One region of the Streptococcus sp. 27098_8_69 genome, then DNA from elsewhere that is predicted to be linked to it. Evidence: predicted binding sites of a transcription regulator. Region 1 holds the regulator's gene; each other region holds the start of a gene.
What was found. The regulator Rex, encoded in region 1, represses fermentation and respiration genes when NADH is low (regulators of the CRP and FNR family bind a similar motif). The targets are predictions, from matches to a motif close to TTGTGAANTANTTCACAA.
Positions count from the first base shown of each region.

Region 2: O3658_RS06680 (zinc-dependent alcohol dehydrogenase family protein) is a predicted target of Rex. The motif match lies at 1,839-1,856, and genes of this name have one in related genera.
Region 3: adhE (bifunctional acetaldehyde-CoA/alcohol dehydrogenase) is a predicted target of Rex. The motif match lies at 2,317-2,334, and genes of this name have one in related genera.
Region 4: adhP (alcohol dehydrogenase AdhP) is a predicted target of Rex. The motif match lies at 2,995-3,012, and genes of this name have one in related genera.

Region 1 covers NZ_JAPVZO010000001.1:102,131-106,588, reverse strand. Annotated here, with positions in the region: gene O3658_RS00575 (O-acetylhomoserine aminocarboxypropyltransferase/cysteine synthase family protein) at 1-148, shown strand, start outside; gene radC (DNA repair protein RadC) at 212-892, shown strand; gene O3658_RS00565 (gamma-glutamyl-gamma-aminobutyrate hydrolase family protein) at 916-1,605, opposite strand; gene O3658_RS00560 (redox-sensing transcriptional repressor Rex) at 1,621-2,262, opposite strand; gene O3658_RS00555 (DUF4649 family protein) at 2,343-2,558, opposite strand; gene O3658_RS00550 (DUF1831 domain-containing protein) at 2,568-2,915, opposite strand; gene O3658_RS00545 (cysteine desulfurase family protein) at 2,920-4,035, opposite strand; gene O3658_RS00540 (ribose-phosphate diphosphokinase) at 4,051-4,458, opposite strand, start outside.
Region 2 covers NZ_JAPVZO010000016.1:480-4,937, forward strand. Annotated here, with positions in the region: tRNA gene O3658_RS06645 (tRNA-Phe) at 1-43, shown strand, start outside; tRNA gene O3658_RS06650 (tRNA-Tyr) at 56-136, shown strand; tRNA gene O3658_RS06655 (tRNA-Trp) at 148-218, shown strand; tRNA gene O3658_RS06660 (tRNA-His) at 232-304, shown strand; tRNA gene O3658_RS06665 (tRNA-Gln) at 318-389, shown strand; tRNA gene O3658_RS06670 (tRNA-Leu) at 399-482, shown strand; gene nagA (N-acetylglucosamine-6-phosphate deacetylase) at 641-1,792, shown strand; gene O3658_RS06680 (zinc-dependent alcohol dehydrogenase family protein) at 1,932-2,990, shown strand; gene O3658_RS06685 (DUF1033 family protein) at 3,127-3,504, shown strand; gene comGA (competence type IV pilus ATPase ComGA) at 3,563-4,458, shown strand, end outside; gene comGB (competence type IV pilus assembly protein ComGB) at 4,425-4,458, shown strand, end outside.
Region 3 covers NZ_JAPVZO010000012.1:55,533-59,990, reverse strand. Annotated here, with positions in the region: gene adhE (bifunctional acetaldehyde-CoA/alcohol dehydrogenase) at 1-2,283, opposite strand, end outside; gene O3658_RS05870 (MORN repeat-containing protein) at 2,582-2,995, opposite strand; gene O3658_RS05865 (low molecular weight protein-tyrosine-phosphatase) at 2,970-3,425, opposite strand; gene yajC (preprotein translocase subunit YajC) at 3,474-3,794, opposite strand; gene tkt (transketolase) at 3,911-4,458, opposite strand, start outside.
Region 4 covers NZ_JAPVZO010000006.1:32,713-37,170, forward strand. Annotated here, with positions in the region: gene O3658_RS03295 (PTS mannose/fructose/sorbose transporter subunit IIC) at 1-414, opposite strand, end outside; gene O3658_RS03300 (PTS sugar transporter subunit IIB) at 444-1,433, opposite strand; gene adhP (alcohol dehydrogenase AdhP) at 1,873-2,892, opposite strand; gene O3658_RS03310 (gamma-glutamylcysteine synthetase) at 3,265-4,458, shown strand, end outside.

The sequences.
Region 1 (4,458 bases):
TCATCCCGCAACTACAACACATGCTCAGTTGTCTGACTCAGACCTAGAAGGAGCAGGAGTAACTAAAAATCAAATTCGTCTTTCAATCGGTCTTGAAAATGTCGATGATTTGATTGAAGATTTGCGACTAGCTCTTGAAAAAATCTAAAAATAACTAGTTTTTATCGAATTATAAATCCTTCTCACGAATAATTAAGTGAGGAGGATTTTTATGTATAGTATTTCATTTCAAGAAGATTCACTCTTGCCAAGAGAACGGCTGGTGACTGAAGGAGTAGAGAGTTTGAGTAATCAGGAATTACTAGCTATTTTACTCAGAACAGGAACTCGTCAATCTACTGTTTTTGAAATTGCACAAAAAGTATTGAATCAATTAAGTTGCTTAACTGATTTGAAAAAAATGACCCTGCAAGAACTACAGACTTTATCAGGTATCGGTAGAGTAAAAGCTATTGAATTGCAAGCTATGATAGAGCTAGGAAGTCGTATTCATAAACAAGAAACCATTGAGGCAGAGAGCATTCTTAGTAGTCAAAGACTGGCTAAAAAGATGCAAGCTGAACTGGGAGATAAAAAACAAGAGCACCTGGTGGCGCTCTATCTTAATACTCAAAATCAAATCATTCATCAGCAAACCATTTTTATCGGTTCTGCTACTAGAAGTATTGCGGAACCACGGGAAATTCTCCACTATGCTTTGAAGCATATGGCAACATCTGTGATTCTGGTTCATAATCATCCATCTGGTGCTGTCATGCCGAGTAGAAATGATGATCATGTTACGAAACTTGTTAAAGAAGCCTGCGAATTAATGGGTTTGGTCTTATTGGACCATCTTATCGTCTCACATTCCGATTATTTTAGTTACCGTGAGAAGACGGATCTGATTTAAAAAACCTGTATATGATACAGGTTTTACAATTCATTGACGACATAGTCGAAAAGTGTTTTATCTTTGGGGCGATTTTCAAAAAGAAATTCCGGATGCCATTGAACACCGAGGTAAGGGAAACCATCAGTTGTTGTTACAGCCTCGATAATACCATCTTTAGGATCGTGTGCTACAACTTTTAGATTTGGAGCAAGGTCTTTAATACTCTGATGATGGAAAGAGTTGATATGAGAGATTTCTCCATAGATTTCTCGAAGAATAGTATCAGGCTCAGTTACTAAACGTTGAGTTGTATACTCAGCTGAAGTATCCTGCCAATGATCTTCAATATCTTGATAAAGAGTTCCTCCCATAGCCACATTAAAGAGCTGGGTGCCTCGACAAACAGAAAAAATGGGTTTATTCAGTTTGATAGCTTCTTTTATAAGAGCTAGCTCAAAAATATCTCTCTGAAGGTGGTAGTCATCGCTATCGATCATTTTAGGTTCACCGTAGAACTTTGGATCGACATTTTGTCCACCAGTTAGAATAAGTTTATCAATCAAGCCAATGTAGTAACTGGCCATTTCTTGATCACCAATTGGTAGGATAATGGGAATTCCCCCAGCTTCCTTGACTCCTTCAACAAAGCCCTTTGCAGCATAGCTCATCATTAGCTCATCATCAGGATGAGCTTTTTCGTTTCCTGTAATCCCAATAACTGGTTTTTTCATAAATGCTTACGCTTTCTAATCCTCTTTTCTCATGAAATAGAGGAGAGTTTGCAATTCACTAGTTAAATCCACATATTGAGCCACCACATCTTTTGGTAGTTGGAGATGAACGGGTGAAAAGCTTAAAATTCCTTTAATACCTGCTTCGACAAGGAGATTAGCTACTTCTTGTGATTTGACACTCGGAACAGTTAAGATTGCAGTTTTTACATCTGCATTTTTTATTTTATCCTTGATTTGGGAGATTCCATAAATTGGAATTCCATCGGGAGTTTTCGTCCCAACTTCAGGATGATCATCCAAATCAAAAGCCATAATAATTTTCATTTTGTTTCGTTCGTGGAAACGGTAGTGAAGGAGAGCGTGCCCCATATTACCAATACCCACCAACATAACATTTGTAATAGAATTATCATTTAGAAGATCAGCAAAAAACGTCATTAGTTTTTTGACATCGTAGCCAAATCCACGGCGACCGAGTTCACCAAAGTAGGAAAAATCTCGTCTAACCGTAGCAGAATCAATACCAATGGCCTCGGCAATTTGTTTTGAGTTGGCTCTTTCAATCTTTTCTGCATGAAATCTTTTAAAGATACGATAATAAAGAGAAAGTCTCTTTGCTGTTGCTTTTGGAATAGCAGACTGTTTTTCTTTCACAAAATCACAACCTTTCTAAATACTATTTTATAGAAAGATTGTGAAAAAATCAACAAAAACAAGAAAAAACTAAGAAAATCTTAGTTTATCTTTGTAAAATCATAGTGAGATAGAAAACGATAGAGATCTCCCAGAAGACCTTGATAGATTTCTTCTCCCTTATAGGTAAGAGAAGTAATGACGGTCGTATCTGGAAGAGTCACACATCCTGAAAGTGACAGCATGAGTGCTTCGTAATCTTCGTATTCTAAAAGGCGATCGACTTGATAGGCATCCTTATAGGTTAATCGAAACATAGTGACCCTCTATCTTTCACTTTTAGTGAAAACACCACGTTCAACAAGACTGTCCATCAAGAAGTAGAATTTCTCTTGGTGGATATGAGTTTCTTCTGACTTAAAGATATCAACCAAACGTAAACCAAATTTATCAGTGATGTTGATTTTTGCACCAGTTAAGTCTTTGTTGATGATAATCTTAAGTTGGAAACCTTCCCCACTATTAGGAACTTTTTCAAGAAGACGTGTTAGTTCATAGTTACCAACCTTTGTTTCAAAAAAAGTGTTATCTTTTAGAGTAAACTTTTTGACAGTTGGGCTAAGTGTGTAATCGTAACGGCAATTTTTGAGACTAATAGTTTTTTCGAATGCCATTGAGTTATCCTCCAATGATTTCTTTTAGAGTTTGTGCGAGGGTGATCATTTCTTGCTCTGTATTTTGAGGTGAAATGCTGACGCGAACGGATTCGTGTAAGCGAGGAGAGTCTTCTCCGTAGAAAGCCTGAAGAACATGACTAACCTGTACGACACCTGCAGTACAAGCAGAACCAGTTGAAATAGAAATCCCTTCAAGATCTAGACGAAGAAGTAGTAGATCATTACGTTGGCCTGGAAATCCAATATTAAGGACATATGGTAGCTGGTCTTTTCCTTGATTGAGGTAATAGTCTGTCTCAGCCATTTCATTTAAGAAGATGTCTTTTAAACATTGAACCTTTTCAAAGTTTTGTGCTTGGTTTTCAAGATCATCCTTTAGGGCTGCTACCATTCCTACAATGGCAGGAAGATTTTCTGTTCCTGCTCTTTTTTTCTGCTCTTGATCACCACCATGAAGATAGGAATCAAAATCTGTAGAGGCAGCATAGAGAAAACCAACTCCTTTTGGACCATAAAATTTGTGTGCAGAAGCACTGAGAAAATCAATTCCCAATTCTTCGGGAAGTATCTCTAATTTACCGACTGCCTGAACTGCATCGACATGATAGACGGCTGGATGATTTTTTAGAACTTCACCAATTTCAGCAATAGGTAATAGTGTACCGGTTTCATTGTTGGCAAACATAGTAGAAACAAGAATGGTATCTTCACGAAGTGCATTTTTGACTTGGTCTGCAGTGATTTCTTGATGTTCAGGCTGTAAAATAGTCACTTCAAAACCGAAATTTTCAACCAAGTATTTGATGGGTTCTAGAACAGCATGGTGCTCAATCGCAGTAGTGATAATGTGCTTTCCACGATTTTGATGGCGAAGGCAGTAGCCGATAATAGCAGTATTATTGCTTTCAGTACCACCAGTGGTAAAGAATATATGTTGTGGCTTTGTTCCTAGTAAACTTGCTAGTTCTTGACGAGCTTCTCGTAATAGTTTACCTGCTTGGCGCCCATGTCCATGAATACTAGAAGGGTTGCCATAAGTTTCTTGCATGACTTGAGTCATTGCTGAGATAGCTACTGAAGACATTGGAGTCGTTGCAGCATTATCCAAATAAATCAAAAACTCACCTAATTTCTATTTAAATAGTGGACTAACTGGTTTTCTTTCATGAATACGAACCATGGCATCACCAATTAATTCGCTTGCAGTAATGTATTTTACATTTTTTGGTTTTTTACTTTCTGTTACGACAGAATCTGTAACCAAGATTTCTTTGATATTAGCTGCATCAAGCAATTCTGCAGCGCTGTCAACGAAAAGTCCATGACTTGAAACTGCATAGATTTCAGTTGCACCATCGCGTTCTAGGATTTTAGCAGCTTCAGAGAAAGTACGACCTGTATTTAGAATATCATCAATCAAGATTGCTTTCTTGCCTTCAACCTCACCGATAATATATCCTTGGCTACGTTCAGAATCATCTTGAGCATAGTCGATGATAGCAATCGGTGCATCAAGGTACTCAGCAAGGCTACGAGCACG
Region 2 (4,458 bases), on a different contig from region 1:
ATTGAAGCTCCATGTGTCGGCGGTTCGATTCCGTCTCGCGCCATTTAAATATTTTGGAAGGGTAGCGAAGAGGCTAAACGCGGCGGACTGTAAATCCGCTCCTTCGGGTTCGGGGGTTCGAATCCCTCCCCTTCCATAACCTTAACTACGGGCATAGTTTAAAGGTAGAACTAAGGTCTCCAAAACCTTCAGTGTGGGTTCAATTCCTACTGCCCGTGTTTTAAAATTATGGCGGGTGTGGTGAAGTGGTTAACACACCAGATTGTGGCTCTGGCATGCGTGGGTTCGATCCCCATCACTCGCCTATTTTATATTATTGGGGTATAGCCAAGCGGTAAGGCAAGGGACTTTGACTCCCTCATGCGTTGGTTCGAATCCAGCTACCCCAGTTACTATTTGCCGGCGTGGCGGAATTGGCAGACGCGCTGGACTCAAAATCCAGTGTCCGCAAGGACGTGCCGGTTCGACCCCGGCCGCCGGTATAGTAATAACGACAAGGTTTTCGGACCTTGTCTTTTTTGTTGAATAATTTATTAAAATTTCACTAAAAAAGGTCTATACCATTTACAAATCGTTTTGAAAGGTTTATAATGTAATTGACATAATAAATAGTAGATTATTTCTTAAGGAGGTTATCATTATGCCTAAGTATATTAAAGCTGATCAATTTTTCTATCCACATGGTATTCGTCGTGGAGGTTATTTGGAACTTATTGATGGCAAGTTTGGTAAGCATGTTGAAGAGATTTCTGGGGATGCTGAAATTTTAGATTATTCTGGTTATAGCATCGCACCTGGTCTCGTTGATACACACATTCACGGTTTTGGTGGTGTGGATGTCATGGATAATAATATTGAAGGAACTCTTCATACGATGAGTGAAGGTCTTCTTAGCACAGGTGTTACTAGTTTCCTACCAACTACACTAACTTCATCATACGAACAATTGCTGGCTGTTACTGAAAACATTGGTGCACGCTATCAAGAAGCATCTGGTGCTAAGATTCGTGGTATCTATTTTGAAGGGCCATATTTTACTGAGGAATTTAAAGGAGCTCAAAACCCTGCTTACATGAAAGATCCTCGTATGGATGAGTTTCGTGCATGGCAGAAGGCTGCTAATGGTCTTCTTAATAAAATTGCTCTTGCACCTGAACGTGATGGGGTTGAGGACTTTGTACGTACTATTACTGGTGAAGGTGTAACTGTTGCTCTTGGTCACTCTAATGCTACATTTGATGAAGCTAAAAAAGCTGTTGATGCCGGGGCTAGTGTTTGGGTTCATGCCTATAATGGAATGCGTGGTTTAACACACCGCGAACTTGGTATGGTTGGTGCGATGTATGAGTTACCACACACTTATGCAGAATTGATTTGTGATGGTCATCACGTGGATCCTAAGGCTTGCGAAATTCTTCTTAAACAAAAAGGAACTGAAAATATTGCCCTTATCACTGACTGTATGACAGCAGGTGGTTTGCAAGATGGCGATTATATGTTAGGTGAATTTCCAGTTGTAGTTGCAAATGGGACTGCTCGTCTTAAATCTACAGGTAACTTGGCAGGTTCCATTCTCAAACTTAAAGATGGTTTGAAAAATGTTGTTGAGTGGGGAATTGCAAATCCTCATGAAGCAGTCATGATGGCTAGTCTGAACCCAGCTAAATCAGTTCATATCGATGACGTCTGTGGACAAATTCGTGAAGGCTACGATGCAGACTTTATCGTGTTAGATAAAGATTTGGAATTAGTAGCAACTTATCTAGATGGTGAAAAACGTTATCAAGCATAATCTAAAAAGTAGAAACGATTTTCGTTTCTTCTTTTTTAAAATAAATTTGTTATTTCTTTCACAAATTACTTGATTTTTGTATTGGAAAGGCTTACAATTATGATATAAATAACACAAATAAAAAAGCGGAGGATTGCTTATGAAAGCTTATACTTACGTTAAACCAGGCCTTGCGTCATTTGTTGATGTAGACAAACCAGTTATTCGCAAGCCAACAGATGCTATTGTGCGTATCGTTAAGACTACTATTTGTGGTACTGACCTTCATATTATTAAAGGGGATGTTCCCGCTTGTAAGAGTGGAACAATCCTAGGACATGAAGGAATTGGTATTGTAGAGGAAGTTGGAGCAGGAGTTTCAAACTTCAAAAAAGGTGATAAGGTTTTGATTTCTTGCGTTTGTGCATGTGGCAAGTGTTACTATTGTAAAAAAGGAATCTATGCCCACTGTGAAGACGAAGGTGGATGGATTTTTGGACATTTGATTGACGGTATGCAAGCAGAATATCTTCGTGTGCCTCATGCTGATAATACTCTTTATCATACTCCAGCTGATTTGTCTGATGAAGCTTTGGTTATGTTATCTGATATCTTGCCAACTGGCTATGAAATTGGTGTCTTAAAAGGGAAAGTTGAGCCTGGTTGTAGTGTAGCTATCGTTGGTTCAGGGCCAGTTGGATTGGCAGCTCTCTTGACGGCACAATTCTATTCTCCAGCTAAATTGATTATGGTGGACCTAGACGATAATCGCTTGGATACTGCAGTTTCTTTCGGTGCTACTCATAAGATTAATTCTTCAGACCCTGAAAAAGCAATTCAAGAAATTTATGATTTGACAGATGGTCGAGGTGTAGATGTCGCTATTGAGGCGGTAGGAATTCCTGCAACGTTTGATCTCTGTCAAAAGATTATCGGTGTAGACGGAACAGTAGCCAACTGTGGTGTGCATGGTAAACCAGTTCAGTTTGATTTGGACACTCTTTGGATTCGTAACATTAATGTTACTACTGGATTGGTTTCTACCAATACAACTCCTCAGCTTTTGAAAGCCTTAGAAAGTCATAAAATTGAACCTGAAAAATTGGTAACTCATTATTTCAAACTTAGTGAAATAGAAAAGGCCTATGAAGTATTTAGTAAGGCCGCCGATCATCATGCGATTAAAGTGATTATTGAAAACGATATTTCAGAAGGTTAATCTTGTTTTTAAATCTAGTTATTCGTTTTTAAATAGCTGGATTTTTGAAAATGTTATATAATTCGTGAAAATGAGCAAAATTCTTTCATTGTTCTCAAAATTTCGCTATAATATACGGTACAAAGGAAGTTAAACTATGTATCGAGTTATAAAAATGTACGGAGATTTTGAACCGTGGTGGTTTATAGAAGGCTGGGAAGACGACGTCATTGCGAGCAAAAAATTTGATAACTATTATGACGCCTTGAAATATTATAAGTCTTGTTGGTTTGAGTTAGAAAAGGAAATTCCCCTTTACAAAAGTAGAGGAGATTTGATGACTATTTTTTGGGATCCTGAAGATAAACGCTGGTGTGAAGAATGCGATGAATTTCTTCAGCAATATCATTCCTTGGCTTTGTTGGAAGATGGTCAAGTCATTCCTGATGAAAAATTTAGACCTGGTTACGAAAAGCAGACTGGTTTAGAAATCCACCGTACTTGTCGCATAAAAAAAGAAGAAACAACTTTTTAATGAAGTTGTTTCTTCTTTTTTTATATTTTCTTCGAATAATAAGAATGAGGAGGAAGATATGGTACAAACACTTGCACAAGAATTGATTACACTGGCCAAAAAACAGGGAGCTCAGGACATCTATTTTGTTCCTAAAGAAAAGATTTATGAGCTACATATGCGAGTTGGAGATGAGAGACATTTGATTAACACCTATGACTTTGAAAAGTTGGGGGCTGTCATTAGTCATTTTAAGTTTATTGCGGGGATGAACGTTGGAGAAAAACGCCGTAGTCAGCTTGGTTCCTGTGATTATCAGCATGGAGACAAGGTTTCTTCATTACGTTTATCGACGGTGGGAGATTATCGTGGCCATGAGAGTCTAGTTATTCGCCTTTTGCATGATCAAGAACAAGAGTTGCGCTTCTGGTTTCAGGACCTTATAGAACTGGAAAAGGGCTTTAGGCAACGCGGGCTTTATCTTTTTGCAGGCCCCGTAGGAAGTGGCAAAACTACTTTGATGCATGAATTAGCCAAGTCATTGTTTAAGGGACAACAGGTCATGTCCATTGAAGATCCGGTCGAGATTAAGCAAGAAGAAATGCTACAATTACAGCTCAATGAAGCTATCGGACTTAGCTATGAGAACTTGATCAAACTTTCCCTACGACATCGTCCAGATCTTTTAATCATTGGAGAAATTCGAGATAGCGAAACAGCCCGTGCCGTTGTACGAGCTAGTCTGACAGGTGCCACGGTATTCTCGACAATCCATGCCAAGAGTGTTCGTGGGGTTTATGAGCGCCTCTTAGAACTTGGTGTTAGTGAAGATGAACTTGCAGTTGTTTTACAAGGTGTTTGTTACCAGAGACTAATCGGGGGAGGAGGAATTATTGATTTTGCAAACAAAAATTACCAAGAACACCAGGCAGAAAAGTGGAATGGACAAATTGACCAGCTTCTTAAAGACGGACA
Region 3 (4,458 bases), on a different contig from region 1:
AACGTATGGAAGCAAGATTGCATTTGTACGTCCGTGAACAGTGTGGTGAACCGCACCAATCTTATGGGCCATTGAGTGACTCATACCAAGGAAGGCATTGGCGAAGGCCATACCAGCCATTGTAGAAGCATTATGCATTTTTTCGCGAGCTTCTGGATCAGCTGTCTTAACTGATTTTTCTAACCATTCGAAGACAAGCTTGATTGTTTGAAGAGCGATACCATCTGTATAATCATTAGCGAAGTTTGAAGTGTAAGCTTCGGTAGCGTGAGTCAACACGTCCATACCTGTATCGGCAGCGATGAAGTCAGGAACTGACTCAACCAAAGCAGGGTCAACAATGGCAATAGTCGGTGTCAATGAGTAGTCAGCCAATGGGTATTTGCGGTTGTTTTTCTTATCAGAGATAACGGCAAATGGTGTTACTTCTGAACCTGTACCTGAAGTTGTTGGAATACCAATGTATTTCGCTTTCTTACCAAGTGATGGGAAGCGGAAGGCACGTTTACGGATATCCATGAATTTTTGAACCAAGTCACGGAAGTCGATTTGTGGTTGTTCGTAGAAGAGCCACATTACTTTAGCCGCATCCATTGGAGAACCACCACCAAGTGCGATGATTGTGTCTGGTTCAAATTTTCGCATCACTTCAGTTCCACGTTCTACAGTTGTGATATCTGGATCTGGTTCAACGTCTGAGAAGACTTGGACAGTTACACGGTTGCTACGTTTGTTCAATTGGTCGATAATGCGTTGAACGAAACCGAGTTTTTCGATAGATTTGTCTGTAACAATCATAACGCGTTCAATATCTTCACATGTTTGAAGGTATTGGATAGAATTGCGTTCGAAGTAAATTTTTGAAGGAACTTTAAACCATTGCATATTATTTCTACGTTTCCCTACTTTCTTGATGTTTAGAAGGTTGATCGCGCTCACGTTATCACCAACTGAGTTGCGTCCGTATGAACCACATCCAAGTGTCAATGATGGGATGAAGGCATTGTAAACGTCACCGATACCACCGAAAGTAGATGGAGAGTTCCAGATAATCCGCATAGCTTTGATTTCTGTACCAAAACGTTTAGCAAGCTCTTCGTCTTTTGTATGGATAGCTGCTGAGTGACCAAGTCCATTGAACTCAACCATTTGGCGAGCTTTTTTAAGACCATCTTCTGTATCTTCGGCTTTTAGGACAGCGATAACTGGTGACAATTTTTCACGAGTTAATGGTTCTTTTGGTCCTACTTCTGCACATTCTGCAGCCAAGATGTTTGTTCCTTCTGGAACAGAGAATCCAGCTTGCTCAGCAATCCATGCAGCTGGTTTACCAACGATGTTTGCATTTAGTTTAGCACCAGCACAGTTTTTGCTGTTAGCTTTCACACCGAAGCAGAATTCTTCGAGAAGAGCTTTTTCTTTTTTGTTTACGAAATAAGTGTGATATGACTTGAATTCTTCAACAAATTCATCATAAACTTCTTTATCAATGATAACTGCTTGTTCTGACGCACAGACCATACCATTATCAAATGATTTAGACATAACGATGTCGTGAGCAGCTTGACGGAGGTCGGCAGATTTTTCTACATAAGCAGGAACATTCCCGGCACCTACCCCAAGTGCTGGCTTACCACATGAGTAAGCAGCTTTAACCATGGCATTACCACCAGTTGCGAGGATAGTCGCAACACCTTCGTGGTTCATAAGTGCTCCAGTTGCTTCCATTGATGGTTCTGTAATCCATTGAACACAGTTTTCAGGAGCACCAGCTGCAATCGCTGCGTCACGAACAATTTGTGCTGCGTGTGCTGATGATTCTTGTGCTGATGGGTGGAAAGCGAAAACGATTGGGTTACGTGTTTTCAAAGCAATCAATGATTTGAAGATAGCTGTTGAAGTTGGGTTTGTTGTTGGAGTGACACCGCAGATTACACCTACAGGTTCTGCAATTTTAGTCAAACCTGTAATTGGGTCCTCTTCAATAACTCCAACTGTTTTAACGCCACGCATATTGTTTACTACGTGCTCACAGGCAAAAAGGTTTTTTGTTGCCTTATCTTCGAATACCCCACGTCCAGTTTCTTCAACTGCATGTTGTGCAAGAATTCCGTGTGCATCAAGTGCTGCAACCGAAGCTTTTGCCACGATATAGTCAACTTGCTCTTGGTTCAACTTGCGCATCTCATCAAGCGCAACCAAGGCTTTTTTCACGAGACCATCGACATGCTTTTCAGCAGCAAGTTGTTTTTCCTCAGGTGTTACTGTTTTTTTATCAGCCATATTATCCTCCATAGCCTTTAAGGATTTTATCCTTTGTTAATTTTTTCACAAGTCTATTATAACTCTTTTTTAAACATTTGTAAACAGTTTCATGAGTATTTCACAAACTTTTTTTATTTGTTTGTGAAAACAATTTCAAACATACCCACACATGCACTTTTTCACTTAAAGTTTGTGAATTATTCCATGAAAGTTTTATTTTTCACAAACTTAGTTGTAAAACAGTCTTGTAAGCCGTTTTTATTTCCGTGTAAGCGCTTTCTGTTATTCTGGAAGAATACCTCCTTCTAGGAGGAGGTTATTGTGCTTGTTGAAATAAACCTTGTTTGAAGTCCCCTTCATAGACTACTTCTTGTTCGGTAGTCAGTTTTCCTTTTCCTTCAGCTTGGCCATTTACAAAGTCTCCCTCATATACCCAACCTGCTTTAGCTTGGTAGGTACCTTTACCATTGAAGGCACCATTGCTAAATTCTCCAGTATAGGTATCACCGTTTGAGAAGGTAACAGTGCCCTGACCATTCATCTTACCACGAACTAGGCTCCCGTCATAAATAATAGCATCGTTATCAAGCTTAAGAACGCCCTGTTTTGGAAGATTTGTCAGAAATACGAGACCTGCGCAGACAACAATGACGATTACTGTCGCAATTTCTAGTCGAGGACGTGTCAAATAGACACTGTATTTTTCATAGAGTTTCTTTATATTTTCCATTTTCACTCTCATTTTCTAAGCGACCTAACCAAGCCTGGCAACCAGTTAAAACTCGGTCATAAGTTTCTTCAAAATCACCTGTATACCATGGGTCTGGAACGCTTTCAGATGCAAACGCTTGGATCTTATCTTGTTGATCTTGTGGGCACATCTGATATAAGTCAGCAAGGTTAGACTCATCCATCCCAATGATATAGTCAAAATACTCAAAGTCATTTTTAGAAATTTGTTGGGAAGTTTTCGAAGTATCATAAGGAACGCCATGGCTTCGAAAGATTTCTTGTGTCCCTTTGTGGATCGGATTACCATGTTCCCAGGAAGAAGTCGCTCGGCTTTGAACCTCATACTTATCGGTCAAGGATTTCATCACAAATTCCGCCATAGGACTGCGACAAATATTACCAAGGCAAACAAAAACAACTTTTTTCATCATTGTCCCTCATCTTCATAGAAAAAGGGGTATAAGATTAACCCCGTTTTATTCTTCAATAGCACTGCCTTCTTCGATAACTGCACCTTCAGGTGTGACAGCTTCTTTGACTGGCAAAACTGTTCTAATTGCACCTAATTCGAAAGTCAAGTATACTCCGTCTACATCAAGTACAATCGTTTTGTTTTCAGTATCAACTTCGTCAACTGTACCGTAGAGACCACCGATAGTGATGACTTCGTAGCCTTTTTGAAGTTTGTTGAGGCTCTCCATACGTTTTTCAGCTTGTTTTTTTTGAGAACGTTGCATGAAAAACATCAAGCCAAACATCAAAACAAGCATAATCAAGAATGTTAAATTCCCACCCATTATTTTTTCTCCTTTGTAATTCAGATAAAACTACTATATCAAATTTCACTTGTTTTTACAAGATTGCACCTTGATTTTAGGTCAATAAAAAACCAGAGCAAATGCCCTGATTTTTCTTATTTCAAGTTGTTTACAAGTTCTACTAAGTTTTCAACTGTAAATCCATATTCTGCTAAAACTTTTGGTGCTGGGGCAGATGCTCCAAAGGTATCAATACCAAGAACTGCTCCATCAAGACCAACGTATTTATACCAGTTTTGAGTTGCTCCCATTTCAACTGCTACACGGCGACGAACTGCATTTGGTAGAATCTCTTCTTTGTAGGCTGCATCTTGTGCATCAAATACATCTGTAGATGGCATGCTGACTACGCGAACTTTCCCACCTTGACTTGCCAATTCTTTAGCGGCTGCTACTGCTAAGTTCACTTCTGAACCTGTTGCAATCAAGATAGTGTCAAAGTCTGCTGCATTTTCATATACAACATAAGCTCCTTTTGCAACCTTGTCAAAGTCTGTTCCTTCTTCAACAGTCAAGTTTTGACGAGTCAAGACAAGAACAGTCGGAGTTTTCTCGCTTTTGACAGCTTGGTACCAAGCTGCTTGAGTTTCACGCGCATCTGCTGGACGGAAAACATTGAGGTTTGGAATCGCACGAAGACCTG
Region 4 (4,458 bases), on a different contig from region 1:
AATGTTCCCTTCTTTAGCAGCAGCGTCTGCAGTGTGAACCAAACCAACTGAGATTGTACGAACGATCATAGTCAAGAAAAGACCAGCTACGGCAAGAGGGATAGCAGTTGCAGTTGCGACTGCGATACCTTCAGTAGTAAAGTTACCACCTTTGATCATGATGATTGCAGCAGCAACAGAGGCAAGAGCCGCGTCAGGAGCAACGGCTGCTCCAATGTTTGCCCAACCAAGAGCGATCATTTGAAGTGATCCACCAAGCATAACCCCTGCTTCGAGGTTACCAGTTACAAGACCGATAAGGGTACATGCTACGATTGGTTGATGGAATTGGAATTGGTCGAGGATACCTTCAAGACCTGCGAAGAAGGCAACAACTACAACCAAGATAGCAGAAATGAATGAAATATCTGACATGGTTTTATTCCTTTTCTATTTAGTTTTAATTATTGAACGTTAGCTTTGCTAATCAAGTCAAACAAATCTTTTTTAGTGTCGTTTGGTACTTTACGTACGTCAAATTCAACACCAAGGTCACGCATTTTTTCAAATGTAGCAACGTCGTCTTTGTCCATAGACAATACGTTGTTGACCATTGTTTTACCAGTTGAGTGAGCCATTGATCCAACGTTAAGAGTCTTGATTGGCACACCGCCTTCGATAGCACGAAGGGCATCTTGAGGTGTTTCAAACAAGATGAGGGCGTGTGTCTCACCAAAACGAGGGTCTTTTGCGACCTCAATCAATTTTTGGATTGGAACAACGTTAGCCTTCACTCCGTTAGGAGCCGCTTGTTTGATCAATTCTTTACGAAGGTCGTCGTTAGCTACGTTATCTGAAGCAACGATGATACGGTTAGCTTTTGAATCTGGTGTCCAAGCAGTTGCGACTTGCCCGTGAAGAAGACGTGTGTCAAGACGAGCAAGATTGATTTTCAATTTACCGTCTCCGATAACTGTTCCTTCTGGGATAGCAGCTTGGGCTACAGGAGCAGCTGCAGCAGTTGCAACTTCCTCAGCTGGATTTAGCTCTTCTGGAAGAGCCTTGATGCCATCTTTGGCTTCTTTAATGATGTTCGCAGCGACTTTATCCACTCCAGCATTCGCGTCCATAAGACGCTCTGTGTAGGCTTGGATCAACATCGGCAAGTTAAGTCCTGTGATGATGGCAAATTTACGCTCAGGATTTTCTCCCATTACGCGACTAGCTTGGTTAAATGGAGATCCACTCCAAAGGTCAGCCAAGACTAGAACCTCATCTTCTGCGTCAAATGCAGCCACAGCATTGTTGAACTTGGCGTATAAATCATCTGGACCTTCGTTTGGCATAAAGGTTACAACTTGAACCTTTTCTTGTTCACCAAAGATCATAGATCCTGACTGATGAATACCCGCAGCAAATTCACCGTGGCTCGCAATAATGATTCCGATACTCATTATTGTCATTCCTCCTTATAAAATGTTTGACTTGTAGTTTAAGAAAACTTTAAGACTCCTTAAGTATAAATCGATTTCAGAAAAAAATCAACTAATTATAATAAAGAGTGAAAAAAATCTCAAATTTCAATTTTTACAAATATTGATATATCAACTTTTTATAAAATCGTCTATAAAATGGTAAAAAAATTTAATATAAAAAGTGGTAGTGCAGAAGTGGACCAACCAAATCTCGGTAACTTAGTTCCAGCCTCTTTTACTTCACTCAACCATTGGATGCTGAAAGAATGTGGATAGAAAAATGACGTTTTCTTTAATGGTGTTATTGAGCATTTAAAAAAGAACTTTAAGTTCGATTAGTTGCTATGCCAAAATTTTATTGCTAAAAAACGAGGTGGGGTCTACTGTCCCTACCTCGTTTTATTATTTATTATTTATCTTAATGAGTAAAGTCTAGAACCATGCGACCTTGGATGGTACCAGCAGCCATTTCATCAAAGACAGCAATGGCATCTTCGACAGGCCGTTTTTGAACAACTGGAACAACGAGACCTTCAGCACCAAATTGGAAAGCTTCTTCCAAATCTTTACGTGTACCAACAAGGGAACCGATGACCTGAATACCGTCAAGAACTGTTTTGACGATGCTAAGGTCCATCATTTCAGATGGGAGACCGACAGCTACTACACGACCGCCTGCACGAACAGAGTCCACTGCTTGGTTGAAGGCAACTTTTGATACAGCTGTTACGACAGCTGAGTGAGCGCCACCGTTTGTTTTTTCCTTGATAAGGCCTGGAACATCTTCGACTTCAAGACCATTAATCACGATATCAGCACCAACTTCTTTAGCTAGAGCAAGTTTATCGTTGTTAATATCTACTGCGATAACGTGAGCGTTGAATACTTTTTTAGCGTATTGGACGGCCAAGTTACCAAGGCCTCCAGCACCATAGAGGACAACCCATTGGCCTGGTTCAACTTTTGCTTCTTTTATAGCCTTGTAGGTAGTAACACCGGCACAAGTGATAGAAGAAGCTTGGGCTGGATCGAGCCCTTCTGGAACCTTAACAGCATAATCTGCAGTTACGATACATTGTTCAGCCATACCGCCGTCAACTGAGTAGCCAGCATTTTTCACTGTGCGGCAAAGAGTTTCGCGCCCAGTTGTACAGTATTCACACATACCACAGCCTTCAAAGAACCAAGCAACGCTGACACGGTCGCCAACTTTTAGGCTCTTAACATCAGGGGCGATTTCTTTTACGATACCGATCCCTTCGTGACCGAGAACACGTCCTGGAACTTTTCCAAAGTCACCATGGGCAACGTGGAGGTCTGTGTGGCAAACACCACAGTACTCAACTTCTACAAGAGCTTCCCCAGTTTCGAGCGGACGGAGTACTTTTTCTTCAATAGCAACACCAGTGCTTTCTGGATTTACAACAACAGCTTTCATAGCTATCCTCCTTGATTAGTCGTTGAGGTGCAGAGGAAAAGGGGCTTGGCTTGAGAGGTTTTCAAGTGAAGTCGAATTTGAACCGCCTTCTTATTTACTTATATGTGAAGTATATCACGATATTTACTATAGTACAATAGTTTTGAGGTGAAAAACTATGTAATCGCTTAACCGGTTGATAAGACTGTGAAAATTGAACAAATAAGATTGATGCATTGGCGAGTAAATACCTATAAACGCTAGAAAAGTTGACTTTATATCGCCTCTTTAAGGTTTTCAGCAAATTTTCTGAGTTTCTTCTCGAGGGGATTTTGGTATAATATAGAAAGCAATTGATCTTTCTAGTAAGAGAATTTAGAGTGAGAGGTATCTATGTCCCCTTCTATTCAGTTATTGAAAAACCGTTATTTAAAAAATATAAAAGAAAATCCAAATCTCTATATTGGGATTGAGTTGGAGTTTCCTATCGTACATGTAGATGGACAAGCTACCGATATTGAAGTCAGTAAGGATTTGATGTGCTTTTTGGTGGATGCTCTCGGTCTGGAAGTTGAAAAGGAAGACCAGGATGGCAATCCAATTCAACTTGTAGAACCGATCAGTCAAGACCGGATTTTGTTTGAGGTTTCCTACACGACCTTGGAGTTTGCCTTTGGCAGAGCCCAGAAAATCCAAGAGGTCCAAGGACGATTTCAAGCTTATATGAAGGTTATTCAGGAAAAGCTTGGGGAAAAGGATCATGCGATTCAGGGTTGGGGGATTCATCCTAACTGGAATATCAATGATAATCTGCCTGTCGCTTATCCGCGTTACCAGATGCTGATGGCTTATCTGCAGATGGGAAGTCGCCAAGAGAGTGCTGATTTGCATGACTTTCCACAATACGGTGCTTTTATCTGTGGGAGTCAAGTTCAGTTGGACGTATCGACTGCTAACTACCTACATGTCATCAATGCTTTCACCCAGATTGAAGCAGCCAAAGCTTACCTGTTTGCCAATTCTGAGTTTTCGGGAGCAGATTGGGATACTTTGATTTCACGAGATATCTTTTGGGAAGACTCCATGCATGGGATTTATCCAGAGAATGTTGGTGTCAATGCAAAACTCTTCAAAGATGAGGATGATTTCTTTGATTATCTAGACCGCTCTGCGATTTTTACAGCAGAACGAGATGGGGAAACCTACTATTTTTCTCCGATTCGGGCTAGAGATTACCTAGCTACTGATGAAATTTTTGCCTATACTCTAAATGGAAAAGAAACTCTGCTTGTCCCTCAAGAGAAGGATTTTCAAACGCACCGTAGTTACCAATATCAAGACTTGACGACTAGAGGAACGGTCGAATTTCGTAGTGTTTGTACGCAACCCCTAGACCGAACCTTTGCTTCAGCAGCCTTTCATCTAGGTTTGCTAGTTAATTTAGATAAGCTTGAAACTTATCTAGAAACAGCACCTTTCTTTGAGAGATTTGGTCGTGACTACAAATCTTTGAGACGCGAGTTTTCTAAGAAACAGCTTTCAGACGAGGAGACAGCTGGAATTGTTCAATTCTCAAAAGACTTGCTA